Regions from separate parts of the Serratia sp. Sp408 genome, predicted to be linked through region 3. Evidence: predicted binding sites of a transcription regulator. Region 3 holds the regulator's gene; each other region holds the start of a gene.
What was found. Region 3 encodes CRP, which controls carbon source genes, mostly activating them, when cyclic AMP is high. Its sites were predicted from a motif close to ATGTGANNNNNNTCACAT; they were not measured.

Region 1 (5,024 bases), on a different contig from region 3:
AATATTTTATATAAGTTCTTTACTTCGAGTTTAATTGCCATGCAATTTGCTGTTTCCTCTGGTGTATTTCAAACGATAAAAAACTTCCTAGTAGAAAATAATAGTGCCCTATACCCTATCACAGTGAGTATCTGAGACAAGCCTCAATATCCCGCAAATGTGTCGAACGGTGGTTTACATCATACTTTCCATTAGTTATGGTAATGTGGCGAGCAATCAAAATTATCGTGCTTCGTCGGGCGGAATAATGGGCGTGAAGCGGCGGTTTTTTAACGAAAATAATTGTGCGATAAACAAGGGATATTTCGCCATTTCGCCGGCGTTACAGGCAATAAAAAACCCGGCAAACGACCGGGCAAAATTCATCAGTATTCAACCACAGATAGCGACACCGGGCAGATATCGCGGCACCGATGCCAACAGGCCAATATGACAGTCAGATGTCGCCTGATGCCTTACGATATAATCGCCTCGGATGACCAATATTACCGTATACCATTTCCACTCGGACAAATTGCGTATTGGCGCAATATTCCAGATAACGCCGGGCGGTGGTCTTGCTGATCCCGGCCTGTTCAACGATATCCTCCACCGCCAGAGCGCGATCCGGCTGGTTAACAAACAGCGTCTGTACCCGTTCCAGCGTATTGGGTTCGATGCCCTTGGCGCTGGGCTCGTTGGAGAATTGCTTGGACTGCAGGTTATACAGCGCGTCGACGCTGCTTTGGTCGATCACCTTGAAGCTGCGCTGGGTCTGCACGAATTGCATAAAACGCTCCAGTGAGTTGCGCAGCCGCTTATAGGACACCGGCTTGATGATGTAGTCGAAGGCGCCGTTGCGGATCGCCTGGCTGCAGGTATGCATGTCGCTGGCGGCGGTGATGAAAATCACCGAACAGCCGGGTGTTTTCACCGCTGGCTGTTCCATCAGTTCGATGCCCTGACCGTCAGGCAGGTAGTTGTCCAGCAGGATCAGACGCGGTTGATGGCTAATGACCTGGCTTTTGGCTTCCGCCAGGGTAGTCGCGTAGGCTACCACGCGCAGGTTAAAATTATTTTCGATAAATTCTGCGTGCAGCGTTGCCAGCTGTGGTTCGTCTTCGACAATCAGAACGTCGAGTGCTTGATGATGCATCATTCATTCTTCCAAATGTTCAGGCTTTCGGGATAAACAACGAAAAAATGGCCCCGTGCGGATCGTTGTCCGACACTTCTATGCTGCCATGGGCCTGCGTCACATGGCTGGCTACCAGGTGCAGGCCGATGCCATGATCGCCTTTTTCCTTGGTGGTGACGCCGTGTTCAAACAGGGTTTCACGGATCTCCGGTGCCAGACCGGTGCCGTGGTCCGCCACTTCAATCACCAGTTCATTACCATTGTCATTGATATAAAGTTCTACCGCGTCATGCGGCGCGGCGCAACGCAAGGTTGCTTCCACCGCGTTGTCCAGCAGGTTACCGACGATCGACATCAGCTCGGTTTCATTCAGCGCCGCCGGAATGTGCTGCAGTTGGCAGGCGGGGTCAAAGCGCAGTTCTACCCCTTTTTCGCGTGCGGCGGCATACTTGCCCAGCAACAGCCCCGACAGTGCCGAGGAATTGAAGCGCTGCGAGATAAAGTCGAGCACTTCCTGGGCACCTTCCGACTGCGCCTCGACGTAGCGAATCGCCTCGTCGTAACGCTGCATATGCAACAGGCCGGCCAGGGTCGCCGTCCAGTTCAGCTGTTCATGACGCAGGATGCGCAGCGTATCGGCATAGCGTTTAACCTGGCTGAGTTGGCTGCTGAGGGTATTGATGTCATTTTTATCGCGGAAACTGATCACCCAGCCCTGCAAGCTGTCGGCTTCCATTATGCGCACCCGACTGGCGATTACCCGAATACCGTTGAAGCGACACGCCTCATCGTGGGTATCGTGCCCAAGCTGCGCGGCGGCAAAGAAATCCGGCTGTGCCTGAATCACTTCGCCGATGCGGCGGCCGATCGGGTCGCTCTCCGATTGGCGCAAATTCAATAATTCGCGCGCGGCACGGTTGAAGGTAATAATGCGCAGCTGTGGATCGATGGCAATCACGCCTTCGTAAATCGCTTCCAGCAGCGCTTTTTGCTGGCGTACCAATAGCGCAATCTCTTTCGGTTCCAGCCAGAACATTTGCCGCTTCAGGTTTTTTGACAGTAGCCAGGAAAAAATAAACAGCGCAACCAGCAGCAGGGCGATAGCGCCGACAATTTGTGTCAGAGTGCGGGCATTGACGTTATCAATATGGGATTTAAGGTAGCCGACGGAAACAATGCCGATCACCTGATTATTTTCGTCCACAATAGGTGCTTTACTGCGTAACGATATTCCTATGCCGCCTTTGCGAATCGAAATAATACTTTTTCCTGCCAGGACGTCCTTATTATCCCCGCCGACCATCGGCGTGCCGAGACGATCCTGATACTGCGAATGGTATAAATGTCGCGCCTGTCGATCGCCAATGACAATATAACTGGCATCGCTGCGGGCGCGGATTTTTTTCATCAGCGTATCGATGGCGATAATATCGTGACGTTGCACCGCCGCGCTCAAGGTCGGGATCAGCGCGATCTCCCGCGCCTGCACCTGGGCGCGGGCACCCAGATCGCGGTGCAACTGGGCATCAAGCCGATAGTAGGTATAGGCGCCAATCAGCGTCAACAGCAGGCTGGAGAACGCTACCAGACAAATAAACAGCTTGATCTGAAAGGATAAGTTTAATCGCATGCCGGCCGTTCACCCTCAAGCGTGCCAAAAGACAGGCAGGCATGATACACGCCAGAGGCAAGATTGAGGGCGATCAAATTGCGATTGTGCGCGTTACGTTATACTGAGCGTTCGCCGCCGTCAGCGATGTGTTAATAATCCTGTAATGTTTATATTCTCCGTAGCATTAACGCCATAGAATCCACGTCATATTTTACATAATCATAATAAACACCATACAATCCATTAACACCATTAAAAACCCTTTTTAAATTTGAACAGCATCACAACCGATAATCCGTGCCTTTTCTTATGATGGCCGAACAAACCAATAAGAGGCCGGATTATGAGCACAACTGATGATTCTTATCTCGTCGCCAATGATAAAGCCGCAGAGGTTCCCCTGCGCGAAAAATGGTGGCGGGTGTTGGATAATTACAAGATAGGCATCATTCCGTTGCCGTTCTTTATTCTGGCCGGCGTACTTATTTTACTCGATTGCCTGGCTGGGAAACTGCCGAGCGATATTGTGGTCATGGTCGCTACGTTGGCATTTTTTGGCTTTGCCTGCGGTGAGTTCGGTAAACGCCTGCCGCTGGTTGGCAAGATGGGAGCGGCGGCGATTTGCGCTACCTTTATCCCGTCGGCGCTGGTGCATTATGGCCTGCTGCCGGACGTGGTGGTGCAATCGACCACGGTGTTCTACAAGTCGACCAACATTCTGTATCTGTATATTTGCTGCATCATCGTCGGCAGCATCATGAGCATGAACCGCCAGGTATTGATTCAGGGTTTCCTGCGTATCTTTGTGCCGATGCTGTGCGGCGAGGTGGTTGGTATGCTGGTGGGTATGGGCGTTGGTATGGCGCTGGGACTGGAGCCGTTCCAGATCTTCTTCTTTCTGGTGTTGCCGATCATGGCCGGCGGGGTAGGCGAGGGCGCGATCCCGCTGTCGATGGGCTACGCGGCGATCTTGCATATGGAACAGGGCGTGGCGCTGGGTCGCATACTGCCTATCGTGATGCTCGGCAGTCTGACGGCGATCGTGATTGCCGGTCTGCTTAACCAACTGGGCAAGCGTTATCCTCATCTGACCGGCGAAGGCAGCCTGATGCCAAGCAAAACCGCGGGCGAGGTGGTGTCGGCCAGCAATAAAACCATTGGCAATGTCGACGTCAGCACTTTGGCCTGCGGTGCGCTGCTGGCAATACTGCTGTATATGGTCGGCATGTTGTTGCACCGTATGATTGGGCTGCCAGCGCCGGTCGGCATGCTGTTTGCCGCAGTGGCGGTGAAACTGGCGCACGGGGTTTCACCGCGCATTCAGGAAGGCTCGCAGGTGGTGTATAAATTCTTCCGTACCGCAGTCACCTACCCGATTCTGTTTGCCGTCGGCGTGGCGATTACCCCATGGCAGGAGCTGGTGGACGCGTTCACCCTGCAAAACCTGGCGGTGATTGTCTGTACCGTGAGCGCGCTGGTAGGCACCGGTTTCGTGGTGGGCAAAAAGATCGGTATGCATCCCATTGATGTGGCAATTGTTTCCTGCTGCCAAAGCGGTCAGGGCGGTACCGGCGACGTTGCCATTCTCACGGCAGGCAATCGGATGTCGTTGATGCCGTTCGCCCAGATAGCCACTCGCATCGGCGGGGCAATCAACGTCTCGCTGTCATTACTGGTACTGTCACACTTTTTCTAGTCAACCTGTTCTTTGCCTTGCCCCGCCCCCGCGGGGCTTTTTTATGCCTGATTGCGCGCGGCAAACGCCTGACTAAACCAGTCGATAAATACGCGCACCCGCGGCGACAGTTGGCGGTTGCGCGGGTACAGCAACGATACCGGCATCGGCGTGGGCGGATACTGCGCCAGCAACGGCAGCAGCGAGCCGCGAGCCAGATCTTGCTGCAGGTGGTAATGCGGCACCTGAATAATCCCCAATCCCAGCCGCGCCGCCGCCACCATACTGTCGCCGCTGCTGACGGTGAGCGTGGTCGGTAGCGTGATTGAGCGTGGCTTGCCATCGACCAGAAACTCCAGCGGCATCAAGCTGCCGGTGGCAGAAGAGCGGAAGCCGATCATCCGGTGGTTGGCCAGCGCCTCAAGTGAATCCGGTACGCCGAAGCGCTGCAGATAGTCCGGCGAGGCGCAGGTCGTTTCGCTCAGGGCGCCGATGTGGCGCGCTACCATATCGCTGTCCTTCAGCTTGCCGACGCGCACCACGCAGTCGACCCCTTCACGCAGTGGGTCGATCAGCCGATCGCCTTCGCTCATAAACAGCTCGATGTCCGGATAGCGGGC
Region 2 (5,024 bases), on a different contig from region 3:
CCATGCCGATAGACTCAACACCACCCATTTGTACCAGCGAGGTTACGGACTCTTCTTCAAGCTGGCGATGACTACGAGCGTCACGACGAATTACGCGTTTCGCTTCACGACGTGCTTTGATCACTGCTTTCTGTCTTCCCATAGTGGCACCTTACAGTTTGTTTCACCTACCGCATCGGCTATTGCCGCGCGATTAATGTTTCACACACGTATTAGGTTTTGGCCTCCTTCGAGCCAATATAAGCCAATGAATGAAGTGAACGCACGGCAACATTGCTGTGCCGAGCTTCACCGGACGGAGAGAGAATAAAATGTGCTGCGGACAAAACGGCGTAGTAACGAAAATTCTGCAGGAAAGGGTAGCTAACGGCGAGAAATTGAGAGTCGGAGAGAGAACCCTCGTTACAACGAGAAATCAGGGAGGTGAGATTATTTTTTATCATTCGCCCAAACAAGGACTTTACCATTAGCGATCCCCGCAGTGTTATTTACAGCTTCAGCTGTGCACCGTGTAAAACTACCGCCAGATAATTACAGTATAATGACATTTAACTTCAGCGCGTTACTAAAATGTAAATATTTTTAATCTACATTGTTTCTCAACGGCACAACTGCACTATATCACGCGAATCCGCGCCAACCATAAAAATTTATTTTTTAATATATTTCAAAAGGTTAGCTAAAATCAGGCAAGATTGCATTTTTATATATCGGTTAAAAACTGCGCAACCAAAAGCGGGGTACCCCGCTTGGCTTAATTGACCTCACCGGCAGCGTTGGCAATGGTCGTCATTCAAAGCTATAGGCAACGCTAAGCCCAGCACCCCAATTTCTACCCGGCGCCGGTTCATAATAACGACCATTACCTTCATTAACGATAACCGAGCCGACATACTCACGGTCAAACAGATTGTCCACCCGACCAAACAGGTTAAACATCCAGTTGCCCAGTGGATAACGGTAGCCGGTATTCACGCCAACCGTGGTATAGGACGGTGCCTGCTCGCTGTTTTGATCGTTGACCTGAATATCGCTCATGTAGCGCACTTCCGCCCCGGCGTACCAGCCTTCCGGCGGCGCCCAGCCCAGCGACGCATAGCCCATGTTGCGTGCAATGCCCGGCATGCGGTTGCCATCGGGAATGGTTTTGTCGCCGGAACACTGCGCATCGCCGCATATCGAGTTACGATAGCGCGCATCCAGCAGCGTCCAGGCCATTTTTAACTGCCAGGCTTCGCCAAACTGCTGGTCGAGCGCCAGCTCAAGCCCACGGCGCCGCGTCTGCCCGGCATTTTTATAGCTGCTGCGGCCATTACGGCTTTCGGCCACCACTATTTCGTTTTTGGTGTCGGTCTGGAACAGCGCTGCGCTCAGCAAGCCATTGCCAATGCGGGCTTTACTGCCAAGCTCTATCGAGTCGCTGGTCGCCGGTTTCAAGCCGAAATTCATCCCCGGCTCACCATCCGGGCGATAAGACAGTTCATTGATGGTTGGCGTTTCAAAGCCACGACCGGCAGAAAGATAGGCATTCCAGCCATCCGCCAGCGTGTAACGCAGCGAGCCGGCCGGCAACCACTGATGATAGCGTGCGCTGCCGCTGTCGTCGCCATTGCCGGCGGTAATATAATGGTCGTTGGAATCAAAATTGACGCTGCTAAAACGCACGCCGGCGTCCAGCGTCAGGCGCGGTGTCAACTGCCATGAGGTTTGCAGATACGGATCCAGATTCCACATCAGGTTGCGTTCATCACGCCGCAAATTCCCCTTGGTCCCCAATTCGGTTACGCCATTGACCATGGTGAAGTTTTCATAACCTTTGCGGTTTTCACTCATGGTTTCATAGTTCAAGCCGCCGGTCAGGGTATAGGGCACGGCGGAAATCTGGCCACGATGCGTCCAGCGCGTGTCGATCCCCTGATAATGCCGTGCCAGTTCGATCACTCCGCCTGGGTGCTGGGGGCTGCGTTGCTGCACCGCCAGCGGAATCGATTGATATTGTGTGGTTTCGCGCTCGCCGGCATACATCATCACGCTGAGATCGTCATCGCTGCCGATCTGCCGCTGATAGTGCAACCCGGCCTGCGTCTGCGATAAGGTTTTACGCGTATTGTACTGTTCGGCGCGCGGCGCCTGCCGTGGATTTTCATGCCATTCGTCGGCGGTAAGACCGCCAGGATCGTTGGCCTTGAGATCGACGCTGTTGAACAGCAACGTCAACGTGCTGACATCGTCGATGCGCACCCCCAGCTTGGCATTGCCGAGATTCTTGCGTGCCCCGCTATGATCGCGATAGCCCTGGGTCGTAAAGCGGGTGGCGGAAACGGCGTAATTTACATCGCCGCTCTGGCTACCGTCGCCGGTGGCACCGGTAGCCTTGACGCCATAGCGCCAGGTGCCGTCGCTGCCGGTGTACATGCCGCTTTCCAACTGGTTGGGCTGGCGGCCGGTTTGCGTTTCGACGTTCATCATGCCGCCGGAAGCGTTGCCGTACAGTGCGGAAAATGGCCCGCGCAGCACTTCGACCTTGTCGACCGAGTTGAGATCGATGTTCGACGTCTGCCCCTGGCCATCGGGCATGGTGGCCGGAATACCGTCGACATAGATCCGCACGCCGCGCACGCCATAGGTCGAACGGGCGCCGAAACCGCGTATCGACAGTTGCAGATCCTGTGCGTAATTCTGGCGATTTTGTATCTGCAGGCCCGGCACGCTGCCCAGGCTTTCCGACAGGTTGATTTGCGGCCGTGCATCGCGCATCTGCTCGCCATTCACCACGCTGACCGCAGCCGGCGTACTCAGTTCGGACAGCCCGTCGCGCTTGGCTGAAACCACCAGCGTACTTTCCTGCTCTGGCGAACTCTGCGCCGCGCGCGCTGACGTCGACAAGATAACCGGTAACACCAAGGCCGAAGCCACCACCATTTTTTTCTGCATGAGTTTATTCTACAGTCCCGATCACGTTGGAAACATTTTGTACCATTTGGAACGAGGATGCGACGAGTTATTACTGATAACAATAGATTGGAACACCAGCCGGCGCGTTTTTATCTGGTTTCCCCGCCCAACTCCCCGGCTCGGGTGCCGAAGGGTTGTGACCTTGCACACATTTTTAAACATTCTCGTAACATTCTTGAAAAAGCGACCGCCTAAGCGCCGTTTCCGGTCAAAACTTTAAGGTTCCTGTGCCAGCCATCTCATACACTCGCTGAGTAATGTCGTGCGGCAATTGTGCGGCACGTTTTTATTCAGGAGGGCAAGATGACGCTTTTGCACAGCCGTGATTTTTTCCCTTCCGGCTATCAGCCGGTGGCAATTGAACCGCGGGCACCTCAGCCGGCATTTCCAGAACATCACCATGAATTTTATGAAATCGTCATCGTTGAGCAAGGCGCCGGCGTGCACGTTTTCAATGGACATCCCTATACGCTCAACAGCGGCAGCGTGTGCTTTGTCCGCGATCATGACCGCCATCTGTTTGAGCAGACCAACGGTTTATTCCTGACCAACGTACTGTTCCGTGCGCCTGACGCCTTTCGATTTTTGTCCGGCGTCGAACATTTCCTGCCACGGGAATGCAACGGCGTCTACCCGGCACACTGGCGTATCGGCCAACAGGTATTGCAACAGATCAAACCATTGATCAACCGTCTGATGGTCGCCCCGCAGCAAGAGTGCAACGAAGAGATCGCCCTGCATGAAAGTCTGTTCATGCAACTGCTGGTGCAATTGCGTCAAGGGTGTATGGCGGCACGCGGCGACGATCAACAAGGGCGTTTACACCAGTTGCTCGACTGGCTCCAGACGCATTACGCCGAGCCGATTGACTGGAGTGAACTGGCGGAGCGCTTCGGTATCCCGCTGCGCACCCTGCACCGCCAGCTCAAGAATCACACCAATATGACGCCGCAGCGCTACCTGACGCATTTACGCCTGTTGCAGGCGCGTCATCTGTTATGCCATAGCGACACCAGCGTCACCGATATTGCCTTTTGCTGCGGGTTTGGCGACAGCAATCATTTTTCCACCCTGTTCAAACGCGAATTTGCCTGCCCGCCCCGCACCTTGCGCGGTCAACGGTGAAAATTAAAAAATACGTCGTTCATCAACCTAATGCCTGCGATTTCAAGTAATAATGTTCCCCCCTTTTCGATGGTGAGAACGCTGAATCATGCGACCCCTGCTGCTTGAAAGCCGTGATTATCTGATATCGCCGCAAATGCCGGTGGCGGTGGCGGAACGTTACCCGCAGCAAGGGTTCGCGCCGCACACCCATCAGTTCTATGAAATCGTCATCGTCTGGCGCGGCAACGGCCTGCACGTGCTGAACGATCATCCCTATCGCATTACCTGCGGCGACATCTTTTACATTCAGGCCAGCGACTGCCACAGCTATGAATCGGTGAACGATCTGGTGCTGGATAACATTATCTATTGTCCGGAACGGCTGCGCTTCGGCGCACAGTGGGACCACCTGCTGCCGCCGTTTGACCCGCAAAATGCGCGCTACTGGCGGTTGACCACCCAGGGCATGAATCTGGCGCGGCCGATCGTCGCCCAGCTTTCGCAGGAGAGTCGCAAAACCGATACGCTATCGATTCAGCTCACCGAAGCGCTGTTGCTGCAACTGGCCATCGTCCTGAAGCGTTATCGCTACGCGGTAGACGACGCCTATCTGTTGCCGGATGGCGAGCAGCTGGATTTGCTGATGGCGGCGCTGCAAAATGGCATTGAGGATCATTTCGACCTGGCGGCATTTTGCGCACGCCACCAGTTGACCGAGCGGGCGCTGAAGCTGCTGTTCCGCCAGCAAACCGGCATGACCATCAGCCACTATCTGCGTCAGCTACGGCTGTGTCAGGCCAAGCGCCTGCTGCGACGCAGCGACTACCTGATCGGCGAAGTCGCCGCGCGCTGCGGTTTTGAAGACAGCAATTACTTTTCGGTAGTGTTCGCCCGCGAAGCCGGTATGACTCCAAGGGAATATCGCCAGCAGTTTATCGCCGCAGGCGTCTGCCCAAGGTAAC
Region 3 (5,024 bases):
TTGGGCGTATGCCTCGGCCATCAGGCGTTGGGGCAGGCGTTTGGCGCCACGGTGGTACGCGCCCGTCAGGTGATGCATGGCAAGACCTCTGCCATTCGGCACCATAACGGCGGCGTTTTTGCTGGGCTGAACAATCCGTTGACCGTAACCCGTTACCACTCGCTGGTGCTGGAAGCCGCCACGTTGCCAGACTGCTTTGAGGTAACCGCCTGGAGTGAGCGCGACGGCGAACCTGACGAAATCATGGGGATCCGCCATCGTCAGCTGGCGCTGGAAGGGGTGCAGTTTCACCCGGAAAGCATTCTCAGCGAGCAGGGGCACCAACTGCTGGATAATTTCCTTAAAAGTTAACCGGTTATGAGTTTTTTTCCTTTTTTGGCGATTTAGGTTTGCCCTTGATTGGTTTTTTATGCATATTTTGTGATTATATTTTCACTTAATGGCAACATTGAAAATCCGATCACGTTCAGGGTGGACCCAATAATGACCGAAAAATACCCAGTCAGCCGCAATACGTTCGACCAGGTTATTCTGCCTGTTTATGCACCTGCCCAGTTTGTCCCCGTCAAGGGCAAGGGCAGCCGAGTGTGGGACAGCAACGGCAAGGAGTATATTGATTTCTCTGGCGGTATTGCGGTGACTGCGCTGGGGCATTGCCACCCGGCATTGGTGGCGGCGCTGAAGCAGCAGGGTGAAACCCTGTGGCACACCAGCAATGTCTTTACCAACGAGCCGTCGCTGCGCCTGGCCAGCAAGCTTATCGCCGCGACTTTCGCCGATCGGGTGTTCTTCGCCAATTCCGGCGCCGAAGCCAACGAAGCGGCATTCAAGCTGGCGCGCCACTATGCCATTACCCGCCACAGCCCGTACAAAACCAAAATCATCGCGTTTTATAACGCGTTCCATGGCCGTACGCTGTTTACCGTCTCGGTTGGCGGCCAGGCGAAGTATTCCGACGGCTTCGGGCCGAAGCCGGCCGACATCGTGCATGTACCGTTCAACGATCTGGCGGCGGTCAAGGCGGTGATGGACGATCACACCTGCGCGGTGGTGATGGAGCCGATTCAGGGCGAAGGCGGTATTACTCCGGTGGATGCGCAGTTCCTGCAAGGTGTGCGTGAACTGTGCGATCGCCACCAGGCGCTGTTGGTATTTGATGAAGTGCAAAGCGGTATGGGGCGCAGCGGCAAGCTGTTCGCCTATATGCACTACGGTGTGACGCCGGATATTCTGACCACCGCCAAAGCGTTGGGCGGCGGTTTCCCGGTCAGCGCCATGCTGACCACCGAGGAGATTGCTTCGGTGATGCAAGTCGGTACCCACGGCACCACCTATGGCGGCAATCCGCTGGCCTGCGCGGTGGCGGAGGCGGCGTTGGACGTGATCAATACCGCCGAAGTGTTGAGCGGCGTCGAACAGCGTCATACGCTGTATGTTGCGGCGTTGCGGGACATTGGCGAAAAATACCGTATTTTCAGCGAGATTCGCGGTATGGGGCTGTTGATCGGCGCCGAACTGACGGCGCCTTACCACGGCAAGGCACGTGATTTCCTCACCGCGGCCGCCGCGCGTGGCCTGATGATTTTAAATGCCGGGCCGAACGTGATCCGATTTGCGCCGTCGCTGGTCGTTGAGCCGCAAGATATTGCCGACGGTATGGCGTTGTTTGAGCTGGCGGTTCAGGACGTGATCAACGCCGGGTAGCTACCCACTGGCGGTCGGCAGACGGTATCGGATGTCCGACTGTGCCCACGGTAAACGGCGCATAAAAATGCCGGTCAGCGTTAACTGACCGGCATTTTTTGAAGCGTGCCGTTTTAATGGATTAACGGGTACCGTAGACGACGATGGTTTTGCCGTGTGCGGAAATCAGGTTTTGATCTTCGAGCATTTTCAGAATACGGCCAACCGTTTCGCGTGAACAACCGACGATTTGACCAATTTCCTGACGGGTGATTTTAATTTGCATGCCGTCCGGGTGAGTCATGGCATCCGGCTGTTTGGCCAGATTGAGCAGGGTTTGCGCAATGCGGCCGGTAACGTCTAGGAAGGCGAGGTTACCCACTTTCTCTGAGGTGATCTGTAGGCGGCTTGCCATCTGCGCCGACAGGCGCATCAGAATGTCAGGGTTCACCTGGATCAGCTGACGGAATTTCTTATAGGAAATTTCAGCCACTTCACAGGCGGTTTTAGCCCTAACCCAGGCGCTGCGTTCCTGGCCTTCTTCAAATAATCCAAGTTCGCCGATGAAATCGCCCTGATTGAGATAGGACAGGATCATCTCTTTGCCTTCTTCATCCTTGATCAGCACCGCAACGGAGCCTTTCACGATGTAGTAAAGCGTTTCGGCCTTTTCACCTTGGTGAATCAGCGTACTTTTCGATGGATATTTGTGGATATGGCAATGAGACAGGAACCATTCGAGAGTAGGGTCTGTTTGCGGTTTGCCGAGAACCATTCGCTGTTATCCTCTGTTGTAATCTGCCTGTATCACAGGGGTCAGAGTTCCCTGTCAAACGTGTTATGGCTGTCCATGAGCGGCGACCATTAACCGTTTTTGAGGCGTGACGTAAAAATACGCTATTGCCCTAGCATATTAACTTGCAGTGAGAGCTGCAAGCTACATTCTGTTAACATACACATTAAGGTGCCTTTCCGTGGGCATTTCCCTGAAAGCGCTGTCCAGAAAGCGTTATTGCGGCTCTGTTTGTAGCACAGAGTGACGCGGGTGTCTTGTGTTGTCTCGCTCACACATGACCAGTATCAGGTTCCGTTGCCAGTTTTGCTGCTAACGCGTAGTCTGATGACAAAGAATCAATCGGAGTCATGAGCATGCAGGCAAGAGTCAAATGGGTTGAAGGGTTAACGTTTCTTGGCGAATCGGCGTCTGGCCATCAGGTATTGATGGACGGCAATGCCGGTGACAAGGCGCCAAGTCCGATGGAAATGGTGCTGATGTCCGTGGGGGGATGCAGCGCGATTGACGTGGTGTCGATTTTGCAAAAAGGCCGTCACGACGTGCGTGATTGTGAGGTAAAACTGACCTCTGAACGTCGCGAAGAGGCACCACGGGTATTTACCCATATCAACCTGCATTTTATCGTCAGCGGTAAAGGGCTTGGCGACAAGGCGGTGGAGCGTGCGGTGGATCTGTCTGCCGACAAATACTGTTCGGTAGCGCTGATGCTCGGCAAGGCCGCCAGCGTTACCCACAGCTTTGAAGTCCGGGAAGTGGCCTAATGGCATGTGGCGCGGTGGCCTAATCCTCCCCGCGCCCGTCCGGTGTCGCCTGGCTACTCAATCTTTTTGCCTTCCAGCAGCCGCTGCACCAGCGGTGCCATGATCAACTCCATCGCCAGTCCCATTTTGCCGCCGGGCACCACCAGCGTATTGATGTGCGAAATAAACGAGCCTTGCAGCATCGCCAGCAGATAAGGGAAATCAATCTGATCCAGCCCGCGGAAGTGGATCACCACAAAGCTTTCGTCCAGCGACGGGATGGCCTTGGCGGCAAACGGGTTGGAGGTATCCACCGTTGGCACGCGCTGGAAGTTGATGTGGGTGCGTGAAAACTGCGGTGTGATGTAGTTGATATAGTCTTCCATCGAACGCACTACCGAATCCATCACCGCTTCGCGAGAATGGCCGCGTTCGCCAGTATCGCGGATCAGCTTCTGGATCCACTCCAGGTTGACGATTGGCACCACGCCGACCAGCAGATCGACCTGCTGTGCCACGTCATGCTGATCGGTGACGACGCCGCCGTGCAGCCCTTCGTAGAACAGCACGTCGGTGGGTTCCGGCAGGGCTTCCCACGGTGTAAAGGTGCCAGGAACCTGGTTGTACGGCACGGCTTCGTCATAGGTGTGCAGATATTTACGTGAACGGCCGCTGCCGCCGTTGCCATATTCACGGAAGCTCTGCTCCAGCAGGCCGAAGTCGTTGGCTTCGGGGCCAAAATAGCTGATATGACGGCCGAGGTCGCGCGCCTTGCGGATCGCCGCGTCCATTTCCGGCCGGGTGTAGCGGTGGAAGCTGTCGCCTTCCAACTGTGCGGCGCGAATATTCAACTGCTGGAATATTTTGCGGAACGCCACGCTGGTAGTGGTGGTGCCGGCTCCGCTGGAGCCGGTTACCGCGATAACGGGATGTTTGGCAGACATACGATATGTTACTCCGTCTAAAATGCGTGTTTTATCCGTCGTACCTCAGCTGCTTTGCTGTAGGCCGCCTCGATGCAACTCGAGTGCTGTAGGGTATGGCACATTGATACCTGATTTTTCCCGTCAGTCATAGGGCGGATTACATTTCTTCCTGACCGGCACGGAACTGGCCACGTGGCATGATATTGACGGTTTCATGCAGTTCCGACCACACCAGCAGCACTTCGCCGCTTTGCAATTGCCGGCGAACGTCCTCCACTTTCTGCGTCAGCGAACGTTCATGCTCGCCGTAGTCAGTGCCTTCGCGCAGTACAAAGGATTCGATCAGATTATTCAGCGTTTCGCTGTCCAGTTCTTTCCAGGGGATTATCACGTGTTCTGTTCCAGATAAGGGGTAAGCCAGGAGGGAATGCGGTATTCCAGCCACATGTAGGGTTTTTTTAGTGAGCCGCCGACGAAGCCGACGTGGCCACCGCATTCCGTCAGTTGATATTCGATATTGTGCGGCAGGCTGGCGAGGTCAGGGATCACCTCGTCGGTCATGAACGGATCGTCCTTGGCATGGATGATCAGCAACGGTGTCTGGATCTTCGGCAGCAGCGGCAAGGCGCTGCAACGGCGGTAATAATCCGTGGCGTCGCTGAAGCCGTGAATGCGCGAGGTAATCAGATCGTCGAAATCGCGAATGCGGCGCAAGCCCTGCAACTGCGGCAATTTCAGCGGCAGGGTGCCGGGATAATGCAGCAGTTTTCGCGTGGCGTTCTGCTTCAACTGACCCAGCAGGTAATGCTGATATACGCGGGAGAATCCCTGATCCATACGCCACGAGCAGGGTTCGAGCATTAACGGTGCCGAGACCAC

Region 1: the regulator CRP is predicted to act here: its motif matches at 2,999-3,016, upstream of AC2AXP_RS17000 (2-hydroxycarboxylate transporter family protein).
Region 2: the regulator CRP is predicted to act here: its motif matches at 3,090-3,107, upstream of rhaS (HTH-type transcriptional activator RhaS).

The regions. Positions count from the first base shown of each region.
Region 1 is NZ_JBXUFT010000006.1:22,099-27,122, forward strand. Features, by position in the region: gene proV (glycine betaine/L-proline ABC transporter ATP-binding protein ProV) at 1-41, opposite strand, end outside; gene AC2AXP_RS16990 (response regulator) at 437-1,135, opposite strand; gene AC2AXP_RS16995 (ATP-binding protein) at 1,155-2,747, opposite strand; gene AC2AXP_RS17000 (2-hydroxycarboxylate transporter family protein) at 3,073-4,425, shown strand; gene AC2AXP_RS17005 (LysR family transcriptional regulator) at 4,467-5,024, opposite strand, start outside.
Region 2 is NZ_JBXUFT010000001.1:883,252-888,275, reverse strand. Features, by position in the region: gene phoH (phosphate starvation-inducible protein PhoH) at 1-142, opposite strand, end outside; gene pqqU (TonB-dependent receptor PqqU) at 790-2,934, opposite strand; gene rhaS (HTH-type transcriptional activator RhaS) at 3,259-4,080, shown strand; gene rhaR (HTH-type transcriptional activator RhaR) at 4,166-5,023, shown strand.
Region 3 is NZ_JBXUFT010000007.1:167,718-172,741, forward strand. Features, by position in the region: gene AC2AXP_RS18775 (aminodeoxychorismate synthase component II) at 1-351, shown strand, start outside; gene argD (bifunctional acetylornithine/succinyldiaminopimelate transaminase) at 484-1,704, shown strand; gene crp (cAMP-activated global transcriptional regulator CRP) at 1,826-2,458, opposite strand; gene AC2AXP_RS18790 (OsmC family protein) at 2,833-3,240, shown strand; gene AC2AXP_RS18795 (phosphoribulokinase) at 3,294-4,163, opposite strand; gene AC2AXP_RS18800 (YheU family protein) at 4,303-4,536, opposite strand; gene AC2AXP_RS18805 (hydrolase) at 4,533-5,024, opposite strand, start outside.